Linked DNA regions of Actinokineospora alba. The protein of the gene in region 1 interacts with the protein of each later gene in a pairwise test. Links are inferred from orthologs where the notes say so. Each region holds a gene or a part of one and is shown on either strand. Other genes may lie near its edges.

Evidence for each region.
Region 2: the proteins of sufU (region 1) and C8E96_RS01065 interact in binary tests that used the Escherichia coli proteins (3 or more experiments, as listed by UniProt). The link is inferred for Actinokineospora alba from one-to-one orthologs.

What each region holds. Positions count from the first base shown.
Region 1 is NZ_SNXU01000001.1:6,185,848-6,196,083, reverse strand. What follows is about bases 4,637-7,633. They hold sufU (Fe-S cluster assembly sulfur transfer protein SufU), read left to right. Parts: upstream 4,637-5,908; coding sequence 5,909-6,358; downstream 6,359-7,633. Other genes in these bases: C8E96_RS28140 (aldo/keto reductase), read right to left, coding at 7,389-7,633; C8E96_RS28145 (DUF6355 family natural product biosynthesis protein), read left to right, coding at 7,001-7,324; C8E96_RS28150 (metal-sulfur cluster assembly factor), read left to right, coding at 6,355-6,732; C8E96_RS28160 (cysteine desulfurase), read left to right, coding at 4,653-5,909. Also shown: C8E96_RS28185 (helix-turn-helix transcriptional regulator), read left to right, coding at 169-912; Fe-S cluster assembly protein SufB, read left to right, coding at 909-2,351; Fe-S cluster assembly protein SufD, read left to right, coding at 2,352-3,515; C8E96_RS28170 (non-heme iron oxygenase ferredoxin subunit), read left to right, coding at 3,512-3,826; Fe-S cluster assembly ATPase SufC, read left to right, coding at 3,842-4,615; more of C8E96_RS28140, read right to left, coding at 7,634-8,390; C8E96_RS28135 (HNH endonuclease family protein), read right to left, coding at 8,469-9,152; C8E96_RS28130 (peptidylprolyl isomerase), read right to left, coding at 9,244-9,900; C8E96_RS28125 (patatin-like phospholipase family protein), read right to left, coding at 9,956-10,236. UniProt on the Escherichia coli protein: A scaffold on which IscS assembles Fe-S clusters. Exists as 2 interconverting forms, a structured (S) and disordered (D) form. The D-state is the preferred substrate for IscS.
Region 2 is NZ_SNXU01000001.1:229,328-239,565, reverse strand. The notes cover bases 4,458-7,456. They hold C8E96_RS01065 (cysteine desulfurase family protein), read left to right. Parts: upstream 4,458-5,343; coding sequence 5,344-6,570; downstream 6,571-7,456. Other genes in these bases: mnmA (tRNA 2-thiouridine(34) synthase MnmA), read left to right, coding at 6,575-7,456; C8E96_RS01070 (MFS transporter), read left to right, coding at 4,458-5,347. Also shown: C8E96_RS01100 (GNAT family N-acetyltransferase), read left to right, coding at 1-491; C8E96_RS01095 (lysophospholipid acyltransferase family protein), read left to right, coding at 494-1,363; C8E96_RS01090 (class F sortase), read right to left, coding at 1,355-1,873; C8E96_RS01085 (hypothetical protein), read right to left, coding at 1,978-2,319; C8E96_RS01080 (hypothetical protein), read right to left, coding at 2,825-3,310; C8E96_RS01075 (SigE family RNA polymerase sigma factor), read right to left, coding at 3,307-3,810; more of C8E96_RS01070, read left to right, coding at 3,935-4,457; more of mnmA, read left to right, coding at 7,457-7,663; C8E96_RS01055 (S8 family peptidase), read left to right, coding at 7,862-9,565; C8E96_RS01050 (CHAT domain-containing protein), read left to right, coding at 9,647-10,238. UniProt on the Escherichia coli protein: Master enzyme that delivers sulfur to a number of partners involved in Fe-S cluster assembly, tRNA modification or cofactor biosynthesis. Catalyzes the removal of elemental sulfur from cysteine to produce alanine.

The DNA.
Region 1 (10,236 bases):
CCGGCCCCGCCTCAATGTCGAAGTCACTTGCCCGAATGTCGCACTCGCTTGCCGGGAGGGGCGACTCACCTGCTGGAAGGGGCGACTCGCGGGGGCTGTGGGGTGAGGGTGGTCACCGGAAGGCACCCCACCTTTGCCCCCGCGTCGGAAATAAGACACACTTGTGTTGTGAAAAAGACCGCCCCCGCTCCGCGGGCCCCTGAGGAGACCACCGGTCTCGCTGGGGTCGGACAGCAGGACGGCCGCACCCGCGTTGGTGTGGCCCGCCTGCTGCTGGAGCAGGGACCGATCTCGGCCGTCGCGGTCGCCGAGGCGCTGGGGCTCAGCCCCGCCGCCGTCCGCAGGCACCTCGACGCCCTGGTGGCCGACGGGGAGGCCTACACCCGTGAGGCCCCGCGCCTGGGCCACCGCGGCCGCGGCCGCCCGGCCAAGCTCTTCCTGCTCACCGAGTCGGGCCGGTCCCGGTTCGGCCACGCCTACGACGACCTGGCCATCTCCGCCCTGCGCTTCCTCGCCGAGAGCGGGGGAGAGCAGGCGGTCCGCGCGTTCGCGGAGCGCCGGATGGGCACCCTGGTCGACCGTCACCGCGCCGCCATCACCTCGGTCGAGGACCCGGCGGAGCGGGCACGGGCCCTGGCCGTCGCGCTGACCCGCGAGGGTTACGCTGCGTCGACACGAAGTGTCGGCGCCGGGGAGCAGCTCTGCCAGCACCACTGCCCCGTCGCGCACGTCGCGGCGGAGTTCCCCCAGCTGTGCGAGGTCGAGACGGCGGCGTTCGCCGCGCTTCTCGGCACCCACGTGCAGCGCCTGGCGACGATCGCGAACGGCGACGCCGCGTGCACTACGCACGTGCCGCTCCAGTCCTCAGGCAAGACCGCTTCACCCGTTCCGCATGGAGGGAAGTCCCTATGACTGCCGCTGCCGAGCAGCGCACCACCACGCAGCTCACCCAGGAAGAGACCATCGACTCCCTGGGTCGCTACGAATTCGGCTGGGCCGACAAGGACGTCGCGGGCGCAGCCGCCCAGCGCGGCCTGTCGGAGGCCGTGGTCCGGGACATCTCGGCCAAGAAGAGCGAACCCGAGTGGATGCTCGAGTCCCGGCTCAAGGGTCTGCGGCTCTTCGACCGCAAGCCCATGCCGAGCTGGGGCGCCGACCTGTCGGGGATCGACTTCGACAACATCAAGTACTTCGTGCGGTCCACGGAGAAGCAGGCCCAGTCCTGGGAAGACCTGCCCGAGGACATCAAGAACACCTACGACAAGCTGGGCATCCCGGAGGCCGAGAAGGCCCGCCTGGTGTCCGGTGTCGCCGCGCAGTACGAGTCCGAAGTGGTCTATCACAAGATCAACGAGGAGCTCGAGAAGCAGGGTGTCATCTTCCTCGACACCGACACCGCGCTCAAGGAGCACCCGGAGCTGTTCGCCGAGTACTACGGCTCGGTGATCCCGCACGGGGACAACAAGTTCTCCGCGCTCAACGGCGCCGTGTGGTCGGGTGGCTCGTTCATCTACGTGCCCAAGGGCGTCCACGTCGAGATCCCGCTGCAGGCCTACTTCCGGATCAACACCGAGAACATGGGCCAGTTCGAGCGCACGCTGATCATCGTCGACGAGGGTGCCTACGTGCACTACGTCGAGGGTTGCACCGCGCCGATCTACTCCTCGGACTCGCTGCACTCCGCGGTCGTGGAGATCATCGTGAAGAAGGGCGGCCGCTGCCGCTACACGACCATCCAGAACTGGTCGAACAACGTCTACAACCTGGTCACCAAGCGCGCCAAGGCCGAAGAGGGCGCGACCATGGAGTGGATCGACGGCAACATCGGCTCCAAGGTCACCATGAAGTACCCGGCCGTCTACCTGATGGGCGAGCACGCCCACGGTGAGGTCCTGTCCATCGCCTTCGCCGGCGAGGGCCAGCACCAGGACGCGGGCGCCAAGATGGTCCACCTCGCGCCGCACACGACCTCGAAGATCGAGTCGAAGTCGGTGGCGCGCGGCGGTGGCCGCACGTCCTACCGCGGCCTGGTCCAGTTCAACAAGCGGGCGCACCACTCGAAGTCCACGGTCAAGTGCGACGCGCTGCTGGTCGACACGATCAGCCGCTCCGACACCTACCCGTACGTCGACATCCGCGAGGACGACGTGCAGATGGGCCACGAGGCCACGGTGTCGAAGGTCAGCGACGACCAGCTGTTCTACCTGATGTCGCGCGGCCTGTCCGAGGACGAGGCCATGGCGATGATCGTGCGCGGGTTCGTCGAGCCCATCGCGCGTGAGCTGCCCATGGAGTACGCGCTCGAACTGAACCGCCTGATCGAACTGCAGATGGAAGGGGCCGTCGGCTAAATGACTGCCGCTGTTGAAAGCCCACGCTCCGAGAGCGGAGCGCGGGTTCCCGAGGCATCGCGTGCCGACTGGTTCTCCTCCTACGACGTCAACGCGTTCGAGGTGCCCACCGGCCGCGAGGAGATTTGGCGCTTCACGCCGATGAAGCGGCTCGCCGGCCTGCACGAGGGTGCGCAGGCCACCGGTGCCGCGACGGTCGAGATCGACGCGCCCGGCGAGTTCACCGTCGAGACGGTCGCCCGTGGCGACAAGCGGCTCGGCGAGGCGGGCACGCCTGCCGACCGGGTCGCCGCCCAGGCGTTCAGCTCGTTCGCCGAGGCCACGATCCTGACCGCGGCGAAGGAGCAGCGCGCGTCCGCGCCGACGACCGTCAAGGTCACCGGACCGGGCGAGGGCAAGCTCGCCTACGGCCACCTGCAGATCCGCGCCGAGCTGTACGCCGAGGCCGTCGTGGTCATCGACCACCGCGGTTCCGGTGTGTACGCCGACAACGTGGAGTTCGTCCTCGCCGAGGGGTCGAAGCTCACCGTGGTGTCCATTCAGGACTGGGCCGACGACGCGGTGCACGTCTCCGCGCAGCACGCCAAGATCGGCAAGGACGCGGTGCTCAAGCACACCGTCGTCACCCTTGGTGGAGACCTGGTCCGCGTGTCCCCGACGGCGTCGTTCGCCGAGCGGGGCGGGGAAGTCGACCTCACCGGTCTGTACTTCGCCGACGCCGGGCAGCACTTCGAGCACCGGACCTTTGTGGACCACGCGCAGCCGAACTGCACGTCGAACGTGACGTACAAGGGCGCGCTGCAGGGCGAGGGCGCGCACACCGTGTGGATCGGCGATGTGCTGATCCGCGTGGCCGCCGAGGGCACCCAGACCTACGAGCTCAACCGGAACCTCCTGCTGACCGACGGCGCGCGCGCCGACTCGGTGCCGAACCTGGAGATCGAGACCGGCGAGATCGCCGGGGCGGGCCACGCCAGCGCGACCGGCCGCTTCGACGACGAGCAGCTGTTCTACTTGCAGGCGCGGGGAATCCCGGAGGACCAGGCCCGGCGCCTGGTCGTGCGCGGCTTCTTCCACGAGCTGCTGATGAAGATCACCGTTCCCGAGGTGCGCGAGCGCCTCGAGGCGGCGATCGAGGCCGAACTGGAAGCAGTCGGGGTATGAGTCGCGCTTGTGCACTGTCCGATCTGGACGACGGCAAACCGCACGCCGTCGAGGTCGATGATGTCTCCGTGGTGCTGGTGCGCCAGGGCGACGAGGTGCACGCGTTGCGCGACGAGTGCTCGCACGCCGAACTGGCACTGTCCGAAGGGGAGCTGACCCGCAAGGGTCTGGAGTGCTGGCTGCACGGGTCGTGTTTCGACCTGCGCACCGGCGCCCCTTCGGCTCCGCCCGCGACCGAACCTGTCGACGTCTATGCCGTGACGATCGTCGACGGCGACGTCCATGTGGACGTCACTACCACCACGAACTGAAGGAAACCGCACGACATGGCCACGCTGGAGATCAAGGACCTGCACGTTTCGGTCAGCACCGACGAAGGTCCCAAGGAGATCCTCAAGGGCGTCGACCTGACCATCAAGGCAGGCGAGACCCACGCGATCATGGGCCCCAACGGGTCCGGCAAGTCCACTCTGTCCTACGCGATCGCCGGTCACCCCAAGTACCAGGTGACCTCGGGCACGATCACGCTCGACGGCGAGGACGTCCTGGCCATGAGCGTGGACGAGCGCGCCCGCGCGGGCCTGTTCCTGGCCATGCAGTACCCGGTCGAGGTCCCCGGCGTGTCGATGTCGAACTTCCTGCGCACCGCGGCCACCGCCGTGCGCGGCGAGGCGCCGAAGCTGCGCACCTGGGTCAAGGAGGTCAAGGCCGCCATGGGCGAGCTGGACATCGACCCGGCCTTCGCCGAGCGCAGCGTCAACGAGGGTTTCTCCGGCGGCGAGAAGAAGCGCCACGAGATCCTGCAGCTCGCGCTGCTCGACCCGAAGATCGCCATCCTCGACGAGACCGACTCCGGCCTCGACGTCGACGCCCTGCGCGTCGTGTCCGAGGGTGTCAACCGGTTCCAGGCCTCCGGCGAGCACGGCGTCCTGCTGATCACGCACTACACCCGCATCCTGCGCCACATCACGCCCGACTTCGTGCACGTCTTCGCGGCGGGCAAGATCGTCGAGTCCGGCGGCAAGGAGCTGGCCGACCAGCTCGAGGCCGAGGGCTACGTGAAATACGCGGGCATCCAGGAAGCCGCGACCACTTCCTGACGTTGCACAGGACAGAAACCACGGAGAGGGGTGTCAGGTGACCGGCCACGGGTTTGACGTCGAGCAGGTCCGCAAGGACTTCCCGATCCTGCAGCGGAAACTCGCCGAGGACAGGCCGCTGGTCTACCTCGACAGCGCGAACACGTCGCAGAAGCCGCAGTCGGTGATCGACACGCTCACCGAGCACTACGAGCGGCACAACGCCAACGTGGCCCGCGCCGTGCACCAGCTCGGCGAGGAGTCCACGGCGGCGTTCGAGGGCGCCCGCGACAAGATCGCGGCGTTCATCGGCGCTCCCAGCCGCGACGAGATCATCTTCACCCGGGGCATCACCGAGGCGATCAACCTGGTCGCCAACGTGCTGGCCTGGGCCGATGAGCCGTACCGGGTGGGTCCCGGCGACGAGGTCGTCGTCACCGAGATGGAGCACCACTCCAACATCGTGCCGTGGCAGCTGCTCACGCAGCGGACCGGCGCGACGCTGAAGTGGTTCGGCATCACCGACGACGGCAGGCTCGACCTGTCGAACATCGACGAGCTGATCACCGAGCGCACCAAGGTCGTCTCGCTCGTGCATGTGTCGAACATGCTGGGCACGATCAACCCGGTCGCCGAGATCGCCCGCCGGGCCAAGGCTGTCGGCGCGCTGGTCGTGCTCGACGCCGCCCAGGCGGGTCCGCAGCTGCCGTACAACGTGCTCGAGACCGGGGCCGACCTGATCGGCTTCACCGGGCACAAGCTGTTGGGCCCCACCGGCATCGGTGTCCTGTGGGGACGGTCCGAGGTGCTCGCGGCGCTGCCCCCGTTCCACGGCGGCGGCGAGATGATCGAGGACGTCCGGATGGAGCGGTCCACCTACGCTCCGGCTCCGCACAAGTTCGAGGCGGGCACCCCGCCGATCGCGCAGGCCATCGGTCTGGGCGCGGCGATCGACTACCTCAGCGCGCTGGGCATGGAGAACGTGGCCGCGCACGAGCAGGCGATCACCGGCTACGCGCTGGAGCGGATGCTCGAAGTGCCGGGTGTGCGGATTCTCGGGCCGACCGACATGGTCGACCGCGGTGGGGCGATCAGCTTCACCATGGAAGGCCTGCACCCGCACGACATCAGCCAGGTGCTCGACTCGTACGGCATCGCCGTGCGCGGCGGTCACCACTGCGCCAAGCCCGCGCACCGCAGGCTCGGCGCGCAGTCCTCGACCCGGGTGTCGGGTTACCTCTACACCACCGAGGCTGAGATCGACGCGATGATCGAGGGGCTGCACCAGGTCCGCAAGTTCTTCGGGGTGGCGTGATGCAGCTGCAGCAGATGTACCAGGAGATCATCCTGGACCACTACAAGAACCCGCACGGACGCGGTCTGCGCGACCCGTTCGACGCGGAGTCCTTCCAGGTCAACCCGACCTGCGGCGACGAGGTCACCCTGCGGGTGAAGCTCGACGACGGCAAGGTCGCGGACGTGTCGTACGAGGGGCAGGGCTGTTCGATCAGCCAGGCGTCCACGTCGGTGCTGACGGACCTGGTGGTCGGCCGGGACGTGACGGACGCACTGTCCACTATGGACGCGTTCGTGGAGCTGATGCAGGGCCGGGGTCAGGTCGAACCGGATGAAGATGTGCTGGAGGACGGCATCGCCTTCGCGGGTGTGGCCAAGTACCCGGCGCGGGTGAAGTGTGCTCTGCTTGGCTGGATGGCTTTCAAGGACGCGGTTGCCCGTTCGGGCGAAGGAGTGACAGCGCGATGAGCGAAGAAGAAGTCCAGCGCGGCGCCGCCGGGATGCCTGACCAGGCCCCCCGCGCCGACCTGGCCACCTTGGACGACCTCGAAGAAGCCATGCGCGACGTGGTGGACCCCGAGTTGGGGATCAACGTCGTCGACCTTGGCCTGGTGTACGACATCCGGGTCGAGGACGACAACACGGCGACCATCGACATGACCCTGACGTCGGCGGCCTGCCCACTGACCGACGTGATCGAAGACCAGACGCGCGCGGCCCTGACCGGCGGCGGCCTGGTCAACGACTTCCGGATCAACTGGGTCTGGATGCCCCCGTGGGGCCCGGAAAAGATCACCGACGACGGCCGCGAGCAACTCCGCGCGCTCGGATTCACTGTGTAATTGGCGCCGCCTCCGGCAATCCACCCCGCTCGGTCGCGGTGACGTTTCGGGGGTCCCGCACGAACACGACTTCGATGGCGTGTTCGTGCGGGACCCCCGAAACGTCACCATCAAAGCGACCGAGCCGCGCCGGCGAGCCGGCGCTATGTCACAGCCGTTGTTTTCTTTTCACCCTTTCAGGGACTACTCCGCACCCCATTCCCGTGCGACGCTGGAATCTCCTTGGGGGAGGAAATCAACTTCCCCCATGTGACAAGGGGGAAATGAAATGCGTTCATCGGTAAGCCTGCGCCCATTGGCGTCTCTGGCCATCGCCCTGTCCTTTGCAGGACTCGCCGCCGCCCCGGCCGCCGCGGTCGTCGACCAGAACAGTCCTCGGGCCGCGGTCAGCCCGCTGGCCTGCGGTTGGGACCCGGACGGCCCGTCCGGCCGGGCGTACTACAACCACTGCGGCGGGGACTCGTGGGTGTGGATCCGCGTGGAGCGACACCACGGGCTCAGCGGGTACGACGAATGCGTCGGACCGGGCCGCACCTATCTGGGGGATGCGGGAATCATCAAGTTCGCCTGGTACAAGGGTGAGACCTGCTGAATCGAATGAATGGCGGGCCGAATAGCGTTGGGGGCTATTCGGCCCGCCCCTTCGGCATTTCTGATCAGCGCGCCTCATCCAGAATCGCGCGCTGCTCAGCTGACAGCTCCAAGTCCACCGCGGCGATACTCTCGTCCAACTGAGCCACCGAGGACGCGCCGACCAGCGGAATCGCCGGGATGTCGTTGCCGATCATCCACGCCAGCACGACCTGGTTCACGGTCGCTCCTGTCTCCTCGGCCACCTTGCGTGCCGCCGCGAGCCGGGACTGCGTGCCCGGGTGGTCGAAGTCCACGCCAAGCGGCTTGTCCGCGCGGGTGTAGGCGCCGCCGAGCAGCGGCGAGTACGCCACCAGCGCCAAGTCCGGTTCGGTGCGCAGATACGCCCGCAGGTCCGCGCTGAGATACCCCTGGTTGCCGTCGACCGAGCGCCTGCCCGGCAGATCCGTGCGCGGCCGCAGGTAACTGTGCTGGTACTGCAGCACTTCATACCCGGGCAGCCCCGCCGCCGCGGCCGTCGTCCGGGCCCGCTCCACCCGCCAGGCCCAGTGGTTGCTCACCCCGAGCATCCCGACCGATCCCTCCGCGACCAGCTCGGCGAACGCCGCCACGGTCTCGTCCATCGGGGTCACATAGTCCTCGACGTGGGCGTACAGCAAGTCCAAAGTGGACATCCCGAGTGCCTCCGCGCTGCGTGCGGCCGACTCGCGGATCACCTTGGGGGACAGGCCCTCGATGTTCTTCGCCAGCGCCGTGTCGGCGAAGCTGAGGTCGGGGGCGATCGGGCGGCCGCCGAGCTTGGTGGCGATCGTGACCTCGTCGCCCACCCCGCGGCTGCGGCGCCAGCGGCCGAGGAGCGCCTCGCTCTCGCCGCCCTGGGTGCTGCCCACCCAGAACGCGTAGTTGTTCGACGTGTCGATGAACGTGCCGCCCGCCTCGACGAAGCGGTCCAGGATGGCGAACGAGGTCTGCTCGTCGACGGTCGTGCCGAACAGCATGGCACCCAGGCTCAGCACGCTGACGGTGCGGCGGGTTCGCGGGTCCGTGCCGATCGTGCGGTACTTCACGCGGAGATCCTCTCAACTGGCCCGTGTGGTTCCGGGCGTCGAGAGCAGTCAACCTCCTGGAGCGCGCTCCAGGTCAAGTCAGCAGCGGTCGAGCATCTTCCCGAGTTCGGTCTTCTCCGCGGGGTTCACCGACAGCTTGTAGTGGTGCTTGACCGCGATCCAGTTGACCGAGTACCCGCACCAAGTGCTGGTCAGCGGGGGCTTCCAGGTGTCGGGCCCCTGGTCTCCCTTGGCCTGGTTGACGTTGTCGGTCACCGCGATCAGCTGTGGGCGAACCATGTCGTTGGCGAACTCGCGGCGCTGCTCCTTCGACCATTCGCCCGCGCCGCTGCGCCACGCGTTGGCCAGCGGCACCAGGTGGTCGATGTCCACATCGGTAGGTTCGGTCCAGGTCGCGCCGTCGAACGGGCTGACCCAGCGGCCCGACACCACCCGGCAGCGCCCGTCGACCACCACGTCACGGCCGTCGCGCTTCAGCACCGCTTCGCGGGCGTTGCACTGCCCTTCGACGGTGGCCCAGTGGGGAAACGAGTCGCGCGAGTACCCCGCCATCGGTCGGGAGGGGCGAACTTCCAACTCCGCCAACTGGGTCCGGGCGGTGCCGGGATCGTTGGCGGGCGCCATGTCCGCCGGTGTCGCGCCCGCGGGCCGCGACTCCAGCCACCCGACCGCCACCGCGGTCAGACTGAGCAGCACCAACGCGGCCAGCGCCAGCAACAGCCGAGTCCGGAGCGAGATCGCTTTCGACCGAGCTCTTGCCATCCCCCGGGACTCCCTCCGCGCGTCAGCGCGATCTTGGCACGGAGGGAGCCCGCTGATCGTTTCGGGGTGCTTTCGTTATCGGATCGAGGTTTCAGCCGTGCGAACGGCCTACTCGCACGTCGTGGATCACGACCGGATACCGGGGAGCGCCGTCGACCGCGCCGTCCGGATCGATGCCCGCCGCGACGATGCGGTCCATGACCTCGATGCCGCGGATCACGTGTCCCATCACCGTGTACACCGGCCGGATCTTGGCCACCGAGTGCACGATGAACCACTCGCTGCCGTTGGTTCCCGGTCCCTGGTTGCCCATCGCGATGGTGCCGCGCGGGTAGGTCTCCTGGCCGGTGACCTCGTCCGGGAACTTGTAGCCCGGACCGCCTTCCTCGGCGCGGTAGATGTCCCCGCACTGCAGGACACCCAGGCGCGCGCTGTTCGTGAGGCGGAAACACCTGCTGTCGTCATAGAAATCGGCGCGCGCGAGGTGAACGATGTTGTGCACCGCGCAAGGCGCGTTGTCCCGGTCGAGCCGCAGGTCGAGCGTCCCGTAGTTGGTGAAGATGCTGACATCCACGGTCCCGTGCGACTTCGCTTTCGCACGAGGCACGCGCACCGGTCGAGCGGCGGGGTTGTCCGGCGTCGGCGTGAACTCGCACTGAGCGGGCTTGCCAGTCTCCGCGGTAGCGGGCGACGAGACGATCACACCAGCGACAAGTGCCGTGATCACGGCGATCATGGTTCGCTTCATCGGGTCAGGTTAACGACGACCCCCGGGCGTGGCGATCGGCTGTTCGGCGGGGCAATCAGGCCCAGAACGCCGCGACCTGCCCCGCGCACCGTCTTCCCTGGGCTCGACCGGCGCGCGCGGCTGGAGTGCGGGTGGCCGGGTCCAGGGGGTCCGGCTCGAACGCGGCAAGGGTTTGCTCGTCGGGGGTGACGATCTCCATCCGACAGCCCTCGACCGGTTCCCACAGGGCGTCGTCGGTGATCGGGGCGATGACCAGCGCGCGTTCGCAGCCGGCGGCCAGGTCGACGTTGGCCATGGACCGCACGCCGCCGTCGACGTAGCGGGCGTCCCCGATGG
Region 2 (10,238 bases), 6.0 Mb from region 1 along the record:
CTGAGGCGGGCGGGCTCTACTCGCAGACCGAGTTCGACCTCTCCGCGCTCGCCGGGATGCGCGACGGCCTGGTCGAGACCGGACGGTCCTGTGTGCACGCCGACCACCGCAACGGCGCCGTGGTGAGCCTGGTGTGGGCGGGCATCGCCCGGTACATGCTGCTCTCCGGCCGCAGCTGGCTCGCGGGCTGCGCGTCGGTCCCGCTGAACGACGGCGGCACCCTCGCCGCGGGCGTGTGGAACACCGTGCGCGCCAAGCACTACGCCGACGAGAGCTACCGGGTCCAGCCGCTGAACCCTTGGGACGTCGACTCTGTTCGCACGCCCGCGCGGACGGTGATGCCGCCGCTGCTCAAGGGCTACCTGCGCCTCGGCGCCTGGGTGTGCGGCCCGCCCGCGCACGACGCCGACTTCGGTGTCGCCGACTTCTTCGTGCTGCTCGGCCTCGAGCACATCGACCAGCGGTACCTGAAGTTCTTCCTGGGGGAGTAGCGATGGCCCACGCCTGGATGCCGACGTCGCCGTGCGGCCCGTCCTGTCTGACCGGTGGCGAGCCGACCGTCGGCCGGGCCCGGGTGGTGGCCCGGTTGGCCGGGGCCGCGGCGGTGCTGCTGGGCAGCGCGCTCGCGGTCCCGCTGCTGCCGGTGATCGGCCGCGCGGGCCGGGAACTGGTCGCGAAGACGATTTTCCGTTGCCTGCTGCGGGCTTTCGGCGTCCGGCTGGACGTCACCGGTGATCTCGGGGCCGACCAGCGACGCGGCGCCCTCGTGGCGACCAACCACGTGTCCTGGCTGGACATCGCCGCGGTGAACGCGATCCGCCCGATGCGCGCGTTGGCGAAGCTCGACATCCGCTCCTGGCCGGTCCTCGGCCGGATCGTCGCCGCCGCGGGAACCGTGTTCCTGCACCGGGAAAACCTTCGCACGCTGCCCGCGACGATGGAGTCCCTTTCGGCCGCCCTGCGGTCGGGGTCGCTGGTCTACGTGTGTCCGGAAGGGACGACGTGGTGCGGCCAGGGGGTCGGCCGGTTCCGGCCGGCGGTGTTCCAGGCGGCCATCGACGGCGGGGTGCCGGTGCGCCCGATCGCGCTGCGGTTCCTGATGGCCGACGGCCGCGAGACCAGCGCGCCGTCGTTCATCGGGGACGAGACGATCATCGACTCGGTGCTGCGGGTGGCGCGGCTGCGGGGTCTGGTGCTGCAGGTCCAGGTGCTTGACGAGATCGCCCCCGGCCGCGCGGCCGACCGCCGCGAACTCGCGGCGCTGACCGAGGCCGCGGTGAACTCGGCACTTGGCCGGGTCACGGTGCCCGCGCAGCGCAGGCGGGTGCGGCCGGTCCGACCGCACCCGGCGCTGTCAGCCTGATTTCGGGGTGGCGTAGGCGATGATGTTGTCGCGGTAATTTCCTGTGGCGCGGTCGAAGCTGCCGCCGCAGGTGATCAGCCGCAACTCGGGGCCCGCGGTGTCGCCGTAGACCTCTTCGGTGGGGAAGGCGTCCTTCGCCACCTGCTGCAGCCTGCGGACGACGAAGGTCACGGTGCTGCCGTCCTCGCGGGCGATCAGCACCTCGTCGCCCGGGGTGAGTTTGGTGAGCTGGTGGAAGATGCCCGGATTGCCGTCGCCGTCGACGTGCCCGAGCACCACCGACGGCCCGACCTCACCCGGCGTCGGCCCCAGTTCGTACCAGGCGGCTTGCAGGGGCTGCGAGGTCGGCGGCACGTCGAGCGCGCCGTCGGCGGTGAGCCCGACCGGCACCAGCGAGGACTTCGCGCCGATCTTCGGGATCTCCACCGACACCGGCTTGATTCGAGCGGCCGTGGTCGTGCTTTGGGTCGCTGCCGTGCTTTGGCTAACCGGCGGCGGTGCGCTGGATATGACTGGTGGCGCGGATACAGCCGCGGCACAGCCGGACACGAGTGCCACCGCCACCATGGCCGCCGCGAACCCGCGGCGGCCATGACGAATGCGGCTCACGACGATCAGTTGGACCCACGCACCGCGCGCCTGCGCAGCGCGAAGGCACCAAACCCGGCGACGATGGCGGCGCCGCCACCGAGCATCAGACCGGTGTTGTCACCCTCCGGGCTGCCACCACCGGTCTGCACGCCGCCCTTGGGGCGCGGACGAGCGGGCGCGGTGGTCGGGATCGGCGTGGGGCTGGAGGTGACCACGGCCGACGAGGGTGCGGCGGAGGGCTGCGGAGCCTTGACCGTGGTCGACGGCGGCGCGGGCTGGCCCTGCTCGGCCGTCGCGGGGGACACGGTGAACAGGGTCGCGGCGCCGACTCCGAGGCCGACGAGCAGAACGCGGACAGCACGCATGTGCTTCTCCTATGCGTTGGTACAGCGGGAATGGGTACGCATAGGAAGACCGGTCGGTGGTGGAGGTTGGTTCGCCGCGGTGGTTGTTTCGTCGGTCAGAACACAACGGGCAACCTGACGGCGGATCTGATCGTCACTGCCGCTCTGCTCGAAACCAGCCGACCGGCAACCGCGGTTGCCCGGGTGGGTGCCTGTTTGGGTGGAGTGGTTTCTTTGGGGCCCCTACGAAGAAAGACCCCTGTCGTGGGAAAGCGGGTGGGAAGCCTTCGGCCCCACGACCACGCGAGTTTAGGGGTCTTTCTTCTCCCCCAAAGAAACCACTCCACCCAAACAGGCCGTTGGGATTGGCCTGTCACGTTTGGGGGTGGGGTGGTTGGGATGGCGCATCCCGGCCGGCCGTCGGGTTCGGTCCAGCACCTTCGCGGTGGTGGGCGTGGCTGCTAGATCCCAACAAGCCCTTGTGTCGGGCCCGCTGGGACTCCAGTGATGCGCGGTCGTTCCCGGTTTACCGCCGAGTGGTGGTCGGGCTGACCGACGCCGGCGCTGCTTCCGAGGTGGCGGGCGCCGAACGTGGGTTGGTCGGTCGTCGGGCGGCTGTGGAGGCGGGAGGTTCGGGTGCGCGGACAGTCGACTTGGTCGTGGCGCTCGGCGGCGGCATCGGGGACGGGCTCACCGTCGTCGGTGGGGGCGTCGTGGGCGGTATCGATGGCGCTGTCGTGGTGACGCGGCCGACTTCTGCCGGGCCGACCATGCCCGGGGCCTCGACCGGTCCCGTCAACAGGGTCGCCCCCAGGGTCACGCCGGCGACTGCCGCGGCCACGCCTCCGATCCCCGCATAACGTCGGGTCCGCAGGCGGCGTCGGGCCAGGGACAGGATCTCCTGCGGCTCCAAGCCCAGCTCGGGTTCCTCATCCAGCGCCCGGTGGATCACCGAACGGACGTCGTCGCGTTCCCGCGGGTCCGTCTCCGCACCTTCAGCGAAGCTGTTCATCGCGGTCCCTCCAACACCATCTCGTCGCGGAGCATCCGCCGTAGTGAGGCCAGGCCCTTGGCGCACTGGCTCTTCACCGTTCCCTCCGCGCAGCCGAGCAGCTGTGCGACTTCCTCGACCGGCAGGTCCTCCCAGTACCGCAGCACCACCGCCGCCCGCTGCCGGACCGGGAGACGGCCGAGCGCGCGTCGGGCGTCGAGTGCGCCGTCGTGGTCCTCGTGTGGGGCCGCCACCTCGGGGAGGTCGTCGGCGCCCCATTCGCGTTTGCGCCACAGGCGCCGGGACTCGTCGATGGCCGTGCGCACCAGGATCTTGCGGGCGTACGCGTCGACCGCGTCGTCCGCGCGGATCTTGGGCCAGGCGCGGAACAGCTTGAGCAGCGCGCTCTGCACCAGGTCCTCCGCCCGGTGCCAGTCGCCGCACAGCAGGAACGCTGTGCGGCGCAGCGCCGCCCCGCGCGCTTTGACGTAGTCGACGAACTCGTTGTCGCGATCGGTCACCCGACGGTCTCCCTCCCCGGTCTACCCATGGTGACGATCGGGGTGGGGTGCCAGGTTGCCCTCCCCGGGAAATCTCACGAAAAGGACTGGACCTCCGGTGCGGTGGAGGTAGCACCATGACCGGGTGACGGTCACCGAACCACCCAGCGGATCCCTGTGGAGCTCCGAGAACCGGGCCACCACGGTCGGCGTCCTGCTGCTCATCACCATCGCCGCCTTCGAACACCTCGGGGTCAGCACCGCGATGCCCCGGATGCTCGCCGAGCTCGACGGCGGCCACCTCTACGCCTGGCCGTTCACCTCCTTCCTCGCCGCCAGCGTCGTGGCGACCGTCCTCTCGGGGCGGCTCTGCGACCGGGTCGGGCCGGGCCCGGCGCTGATGGTCGGCCCGACGCTGTTCCTGGCGGGGCTGATCGTCGCCGGAACGGCGGGCGACATGGCCGGACTGCTGGTCGGACGCGCCCTGCAGGGCCTTGGCCTGGGCACCGAGGTCGCCGCGATCTACGTGTTGGTCGCCCTCATCTACGCGGAGAAGTACCGGCCCGCCGCGTTCGGGCTGCTCGCCGCGGCCTGGGTGATCCCGTCCATCATCGGCCCGACTGCGGCCGGTATCGCCACCGAGCGGCTCGGGTGGCGGTGGGTGTTCCTCGGCCTGGCCCCGCTCGCCGTCCTCGGCGCGATCCTGCTGGTCCCGGCCCTGCGCGCGCTGCCGAAGCCGACGCGACCGGCCACCCCGGGCAAACGTGGACTGCCGCTCGCCGCCGTCGCTGCGGCCGTCGGGATCACGGCGGTGACATGGGCGGCGCAGCACCCGTCCCTCGGGACGCTGTGGATCGGGCTCGGCGGGCTGGCCGTGCTGCTGCCCGCCCTCCGCACGCTGCTCCCCATCGGGACCCTCACCGGCCGCAAGGGCCTGCCCCGCACCGTGCTGGCACGCGGCGTCCTGGCCGGCTCGTTCTTCGGCGTCGAGGCGTTCCTGCCGCTGACCCTGACCGCTGTCCACGGCTACTCGCCCGCGATGGCCGGACTCCCGCTCACCCTCGGCGCGCTCGGCTGGTCCGGGGCCTCGCACTGGCAGGGCAGACGGCCCGACATCCCCCGCGCCAAGCTGATCCGCTGGGGTTTCGCGATCCTCGCGGTCGGGCTCGCGTCGACGGCGTTCATCGCCCCCGCCTGGGGACCGCACTGGCTGGCCTCGGTCATGTGGGTGGTCAGCGGCGCGGGCATCGGGATGGCCTTCCCGGCGATCAACGTGCTCGCCCTGCAGCAGACCTCCGAGCAGGAGCGCGGTTTCACCTCGTCGGCGCTGCAGGTCGCCGACATGGTGTTCTCCGCGGTCTGCGTCGGGTTCGGCGGCGTCCTGCTCGTGTCGCTCGCCACAGCGGCCGCCCCGACCGCGGCGGTCCTCCCGCTCAACCTGGTGATGGCGGGCGTCGCCGCCCTGGGTTTCGTCCTCTACAGCCGTGATGGGAACGGCCGGTGGGCGGGATCTCGTGACAGGGGTGCGGAGAGTCGGTCTACTCTGGTTGAGCGATGACCTATCTCGACCATGCGGCCACCACGCCCATCCTTCCCGCGGTGGCCGAGGCCCTCACCGGGGCGTTGACCACCTACGGCAACGCCTCTTCGCTGCATACCTCCGGCAGGCTGGCCCGACGCGCCGTCGAGGAGGCCCGCGAGACCGTCGCCGCGGCGCTGGGCGCCCGCCCCTCCGAGGTGATCTTCACCTCCGGTGGCACGGAGAGCGACAACCTCGCGGTCAAGGGCATCCACTGGGCCCGCCGGGCGAAGAACCCGGCCCGCACCCGGGTGCTGGTCTCCGCGGTCGAACACCACGCCGTGCTCGACGCCGCCACCTGGCTCGCCGAGCACGACGGCGCCGAGGTCGTCCACCTCGAGGTCGACGCGTTCGGCCGGGTCCACGAGGACACCCTGCGGGCCGCGATCGCCGAGGACCCGGAGTCCGTCTCGGTCGTCAGCGTGATGTGGGCCAACAACGAGGTCGGCACCGTCAACCCGGTGCGCGAACTGGCCGCCGCCTGCGCCGCGCACGGCATCCCGTTCCACACCGACGCCGTGCAGGCCGTCGGCGTCCTGCCGGTCGACTTCGCCGCGAGCGGCGCCAACGCCCTGACCGTGTCCGGCCACAAGCTCGGCGGGCCGTTCGGCGTGGGCGCGCTGCTGCTGGGCCGCGACGTGCCCTGCGCCCCCGTGTCCCACGGCGGCGGGCAGGAGCGCGACGTGCGCTCCGGCACCCTCAACGCACCCGCGATAGCGGCCTTCGCCGAGGCCGTCCGCGTCGCCGCCGCCGAGCGGGTCGAGCGCGCCGACCGGCTGGCCGTGCTGCGCGCCGACCTGGTCGCCCGCGTCCGTGCCGCGCTGCCCGACGCCATCCTCAACGGCGACCCCGGTGAGTCCACAGTGGACGATGGTCCGTCGCGGCTCCCCGGCAACGCCCACTTCTCCTTCCCCGGGTGCGAAGGCGACAGCCTGCTGATGCTGCTCGACGCCAAGGGCATCGAGTGCTCGACCGGCTCGGCCTGCACCGCGGGTGTCGCCCAGCCCAGCCACGTGCTGCTCGCGATGGGCGCCGAGCCCGCCATCGCCCGCGGCTCGCTGCGCTTCTCGCTGGGACACACGTCGACCGTCGATGACGTCGACACCCTGGTCGAGGCCATCGGACCGGTGGTCGAGCGAGCCCGCAGCGCGGGTCTCGCCGGAATGCGGCGGGCCAAGTCCCGAGCCGCGGCGGAGGTGTGAGGCAGTGCGAGTTCTAGCCGCAATGAGTGGCGGCGTCGACTCCGCGGTCGCCGCCGCGCGCGCGGTCGCCGCGGGCCACGACGTCGTCGGCGTGCACCTGGCGCTCTCGGCCAAGCCCGGCACCCTGCGCACCGGTTCGCGCGGCTGCTGCACCGTCGAGGACGCCCACGACGCCCGCCGGGTCGCCGACCTGCTCGGGATCCCGTTCTACGTCTGGGACTTCGCCGAGCGGTTCACCGAGGACGTGGTCGAGGACTTCGTCGCCGAGTACGCCGCGGGCCGCACACCCAACCCGTGCCTCAAGTGCAACGAGCGGATCAAGTTCGAAGCGCTGCTGGACAAGGCCATCGCGCTGGGCTTCGACGCCGTCTGCACCGGCCACTACGCCCGGCTCGCCCAGGTCGACGGCCGCCCGGAACTGCGCCGCAGCGCCGACCTCGGCAAGGACCAGTCCTACGTGCTGGCCTCGCTGACCGCCGAGCAGCTCAGCCACGCCATGTTCCCCCTGGGCGACTCACTCAAGTCCGACGTGCGGGTCGAGGCCACCGAGCGCGGCCTCGCCGTCGCCGAGAAGCCCGACAGCTACGACATCTGCTTCATCCCCGACGGCGACACCCGCGGCTTCCTCGCGGGCAAGCTCGGCGAACGCCCCGGCCAACTCGTCGACGACGAAACCGGCGCGGTCCTCGGCGTGCACGCGGGCGTCCACGGCTTCACCGTGGGGCAGCGCCACGGCCTGGGCATCGACGCCCCCTCCGTCGACGGCCGTCCGCGCTACGTGCTGGCGCTGGAACCGGTGAGCGGCAAAGTCCGGGTCGGCGCCATCGAGAAGCTCGCCGTCCGCGAGATCATCGCCGACCGGCCGATCTGGCCTTCCGGCGTCGCCCTGGACCGACCGGTCGACTGTGTCGCTCAGGTCCGCGCGCACGGCGGCACCTCGGCCGCGACGGCCGACTTCGTCGAGGGAAACCTGGTCGTCCGCCCCTCGGAGGAGCTGCGCGGTGTAGCGCCTGGGCAGGCCGTGGTCCTCTACCGGCCGGACGAGGCGGGCGACATCGTGCTCGGCAGCGGAATGATCTCCGCGACCCGCTAGGCCACTAGGGCAAGCGGGTCCTGACACAGCGTGATCGGCAAGTTTCGGTCGCACGATCGGGTAAAGCCGTTACGCAGGCACTATGCCGATCGACGTATCTCATGACTGCCCGCCTGCTCTACTAACGATGAGCAGGTTGGGCTGATCTCAGGTACCGACCGTGACAAGACGAGACGACAATCGGGGTGGAGTTAATCCATGGCGACCATGAGCCCGAGCGGTGACCAAGCGTCCGGAGGAAGCGGCGACGAGGGCGAAGGCCTGTCGGAAGTCGTCGGCCTGCCGCCGGGCGTGGTGATCCGGCATCGAGCGCGCGCGCTCAACCCGTCCACAGCGGTACCGAGCCGCGGCAACCGCAAACCCGACACGACCATCTACCGCGCCGACACCCTGCTCGTCCCGCTGCGCATCGCGCGTGACGACGAGGCGCTCGCTCGATTCAACGAAGCCCTTCAGCCGCTCGGCGTCGAACTGGTCCGGCTGCTGCCGGAGACCGACCGCTGGCAAGCGGCCCTGCGCACGTTCGACGACGGCATGGCGGTCCCCGTCCTGGTGCGCCTGCGCGAGGACGCGGTCGCCGACCGTGCCCCGGATCCCTGGACGGTTCTCGTGAACCTTCGCCGCAAGTTCTCCGACGACGACCTCGCCGGAATCAGCCTCGAACACGTCGCCCACGCGGCGTCCGTGGAGATGCACGGCACGCCCTACGGCAGCGGGGTGCCCTACGGCAGTGGCGTCCCCTATGGCAGCGGTGTCCCCTATGGCAGCGGTGTCCCCTACGGCAGCGGTGTCGGCCAGGGCGGCGGCGCGGGCATCCCGCTCGCCAGCGGCACCCGCAACCCCGTCCGGCTGTTCATGCCGGAACCGCACCGCACGTGCGACCCGACCAGCCTGCCCTCGGGCAGGCGTCCCGTCGTCGCGGTGCTCGACACGGGCATCGGCACCCACCCGTGGCTGCGCATCGGCGACGTCGCCTCCGACCCGGTCGTCGAGGTCTCGCCCGAGTTCCAGGGGCTGCTCGCGGACCTGGAGACCACCCTGACCGACGCCTCCGGCGGCGTGCTGCCGAGCCTGGCCTCCTACGAGGACCAGCGTGACGTGCTGCAGCCGCTGCTGGGCGTCACCGACTCGCACTCCGGCCACGGCACGTTCGTCGCGGGCCTCGTCGTCCAGAACTGCCCGGACGCGCGGATCCTGTCGCTGCGCGTCCTGCACACCGACGGCATCACGACCGACGCCTCGGTGCTGCTCGCGCTGGAATGGCTGCGGGCGCGGGTGCAGAACGCGATCGACACGGAGACGACCGAGGGCTTGGTCGACGTGGTGTCGGTGTCGCTGGGCTTCTACCCCGAGCACACCGACAACCAGACCGGCCTGCTGCTGGCTGAGGCCGTCCGCAAGCTCACCGACCTCGGTGTCGTCGTCGTGGCGGCGGCGGGCAACGACTCGACGACGCGCCCGTTCGTCCCGGCTGCGTTGGCGTTCAACCCGGACGGGTCGAACACGGGCAACCCGCTCCTGGTGGCGGTCGGCGCTCTCAATGCGTCGGGCACCTCGGTCGCGGCGTTCAGCAACGAGGGCGACTGGGTCACCCGGTGGGCGCCAGGCAACGCGGTGGTCAGCACCGTCCCGCTGTGGCAGGGGCCCGAAGGCGGCGGCCTGGACACCGCGGGCGACGGCAATCCGGCCATGCGCCGCACCTCACCGGACCCCGACGACCTGACCACCGGTTTCGCCGTGTGGGCGGGCACGTCGTTCGCCACGCCCGTGATCGCGGGGCTGATCGCCAAGCACCTCGCCGGGTCGGCGGCCGCGCAGGGTCAGGCCGAGCGCGGCGCCCGGGCGGCGGAGGCGCTCGCCCAGGCTGACCAGGAGCTCAAGGAACGCGGCTGGGTGAACTGATCGACACGGCGTTACCCGCAAGGTGGCCGGCAGTACTGTTTTGTGCATGGCCGGTCAGCTCACGCCCGCGTGGTGCCCCCTGTGAACCAGCGGGCACTGCGGCGGGCGGCCGGGTTGCACTCCCGGGCGCGGGAAGCGGTGTACGGCTACGACTTCGCTCGCGCGAGAGCGCAGCTGGAGCAAGCGCTCGCCGTGCTCGCGGACGCCCCGGCGCCGGACCACGTCGATCTCATCCCGATGCGGGTCCGCGTCCTGGTGACCGCCGCGTACGCCGACACGGAGATCGGCCGGGTCGACCTCGGCCTGGGCAGGCTCGACATCGCCGACCGGCTCGTCGACGACATCGCCGACCCCGGGCAGCGGACCGAACTGGCCGGGCTTTCCTTGGAGCAGCGCGGATTCCTGCTCATCCGGGTCGGGCGGTCCGAAGAGGGGCTGCAGATCCTCGAGCAGGCCGCGGAGGTGCTGGAACGCAGCCTCGCGGACGGCATCGGCGAGGCCAGCGTCCTAGCGATCCTGTACCTCAACCGCAGCCTCGCCCACATCATGAACGGCCAGCCGGACGCCGCGACGGCCGAACTCAACCGGTGCGTCGAGTTGTCCGAGCGCTACGACCTCGACCCGACGATCAGCTACAAGGCCAAGCACAACCTCGGCTACGTCGCCTACATGT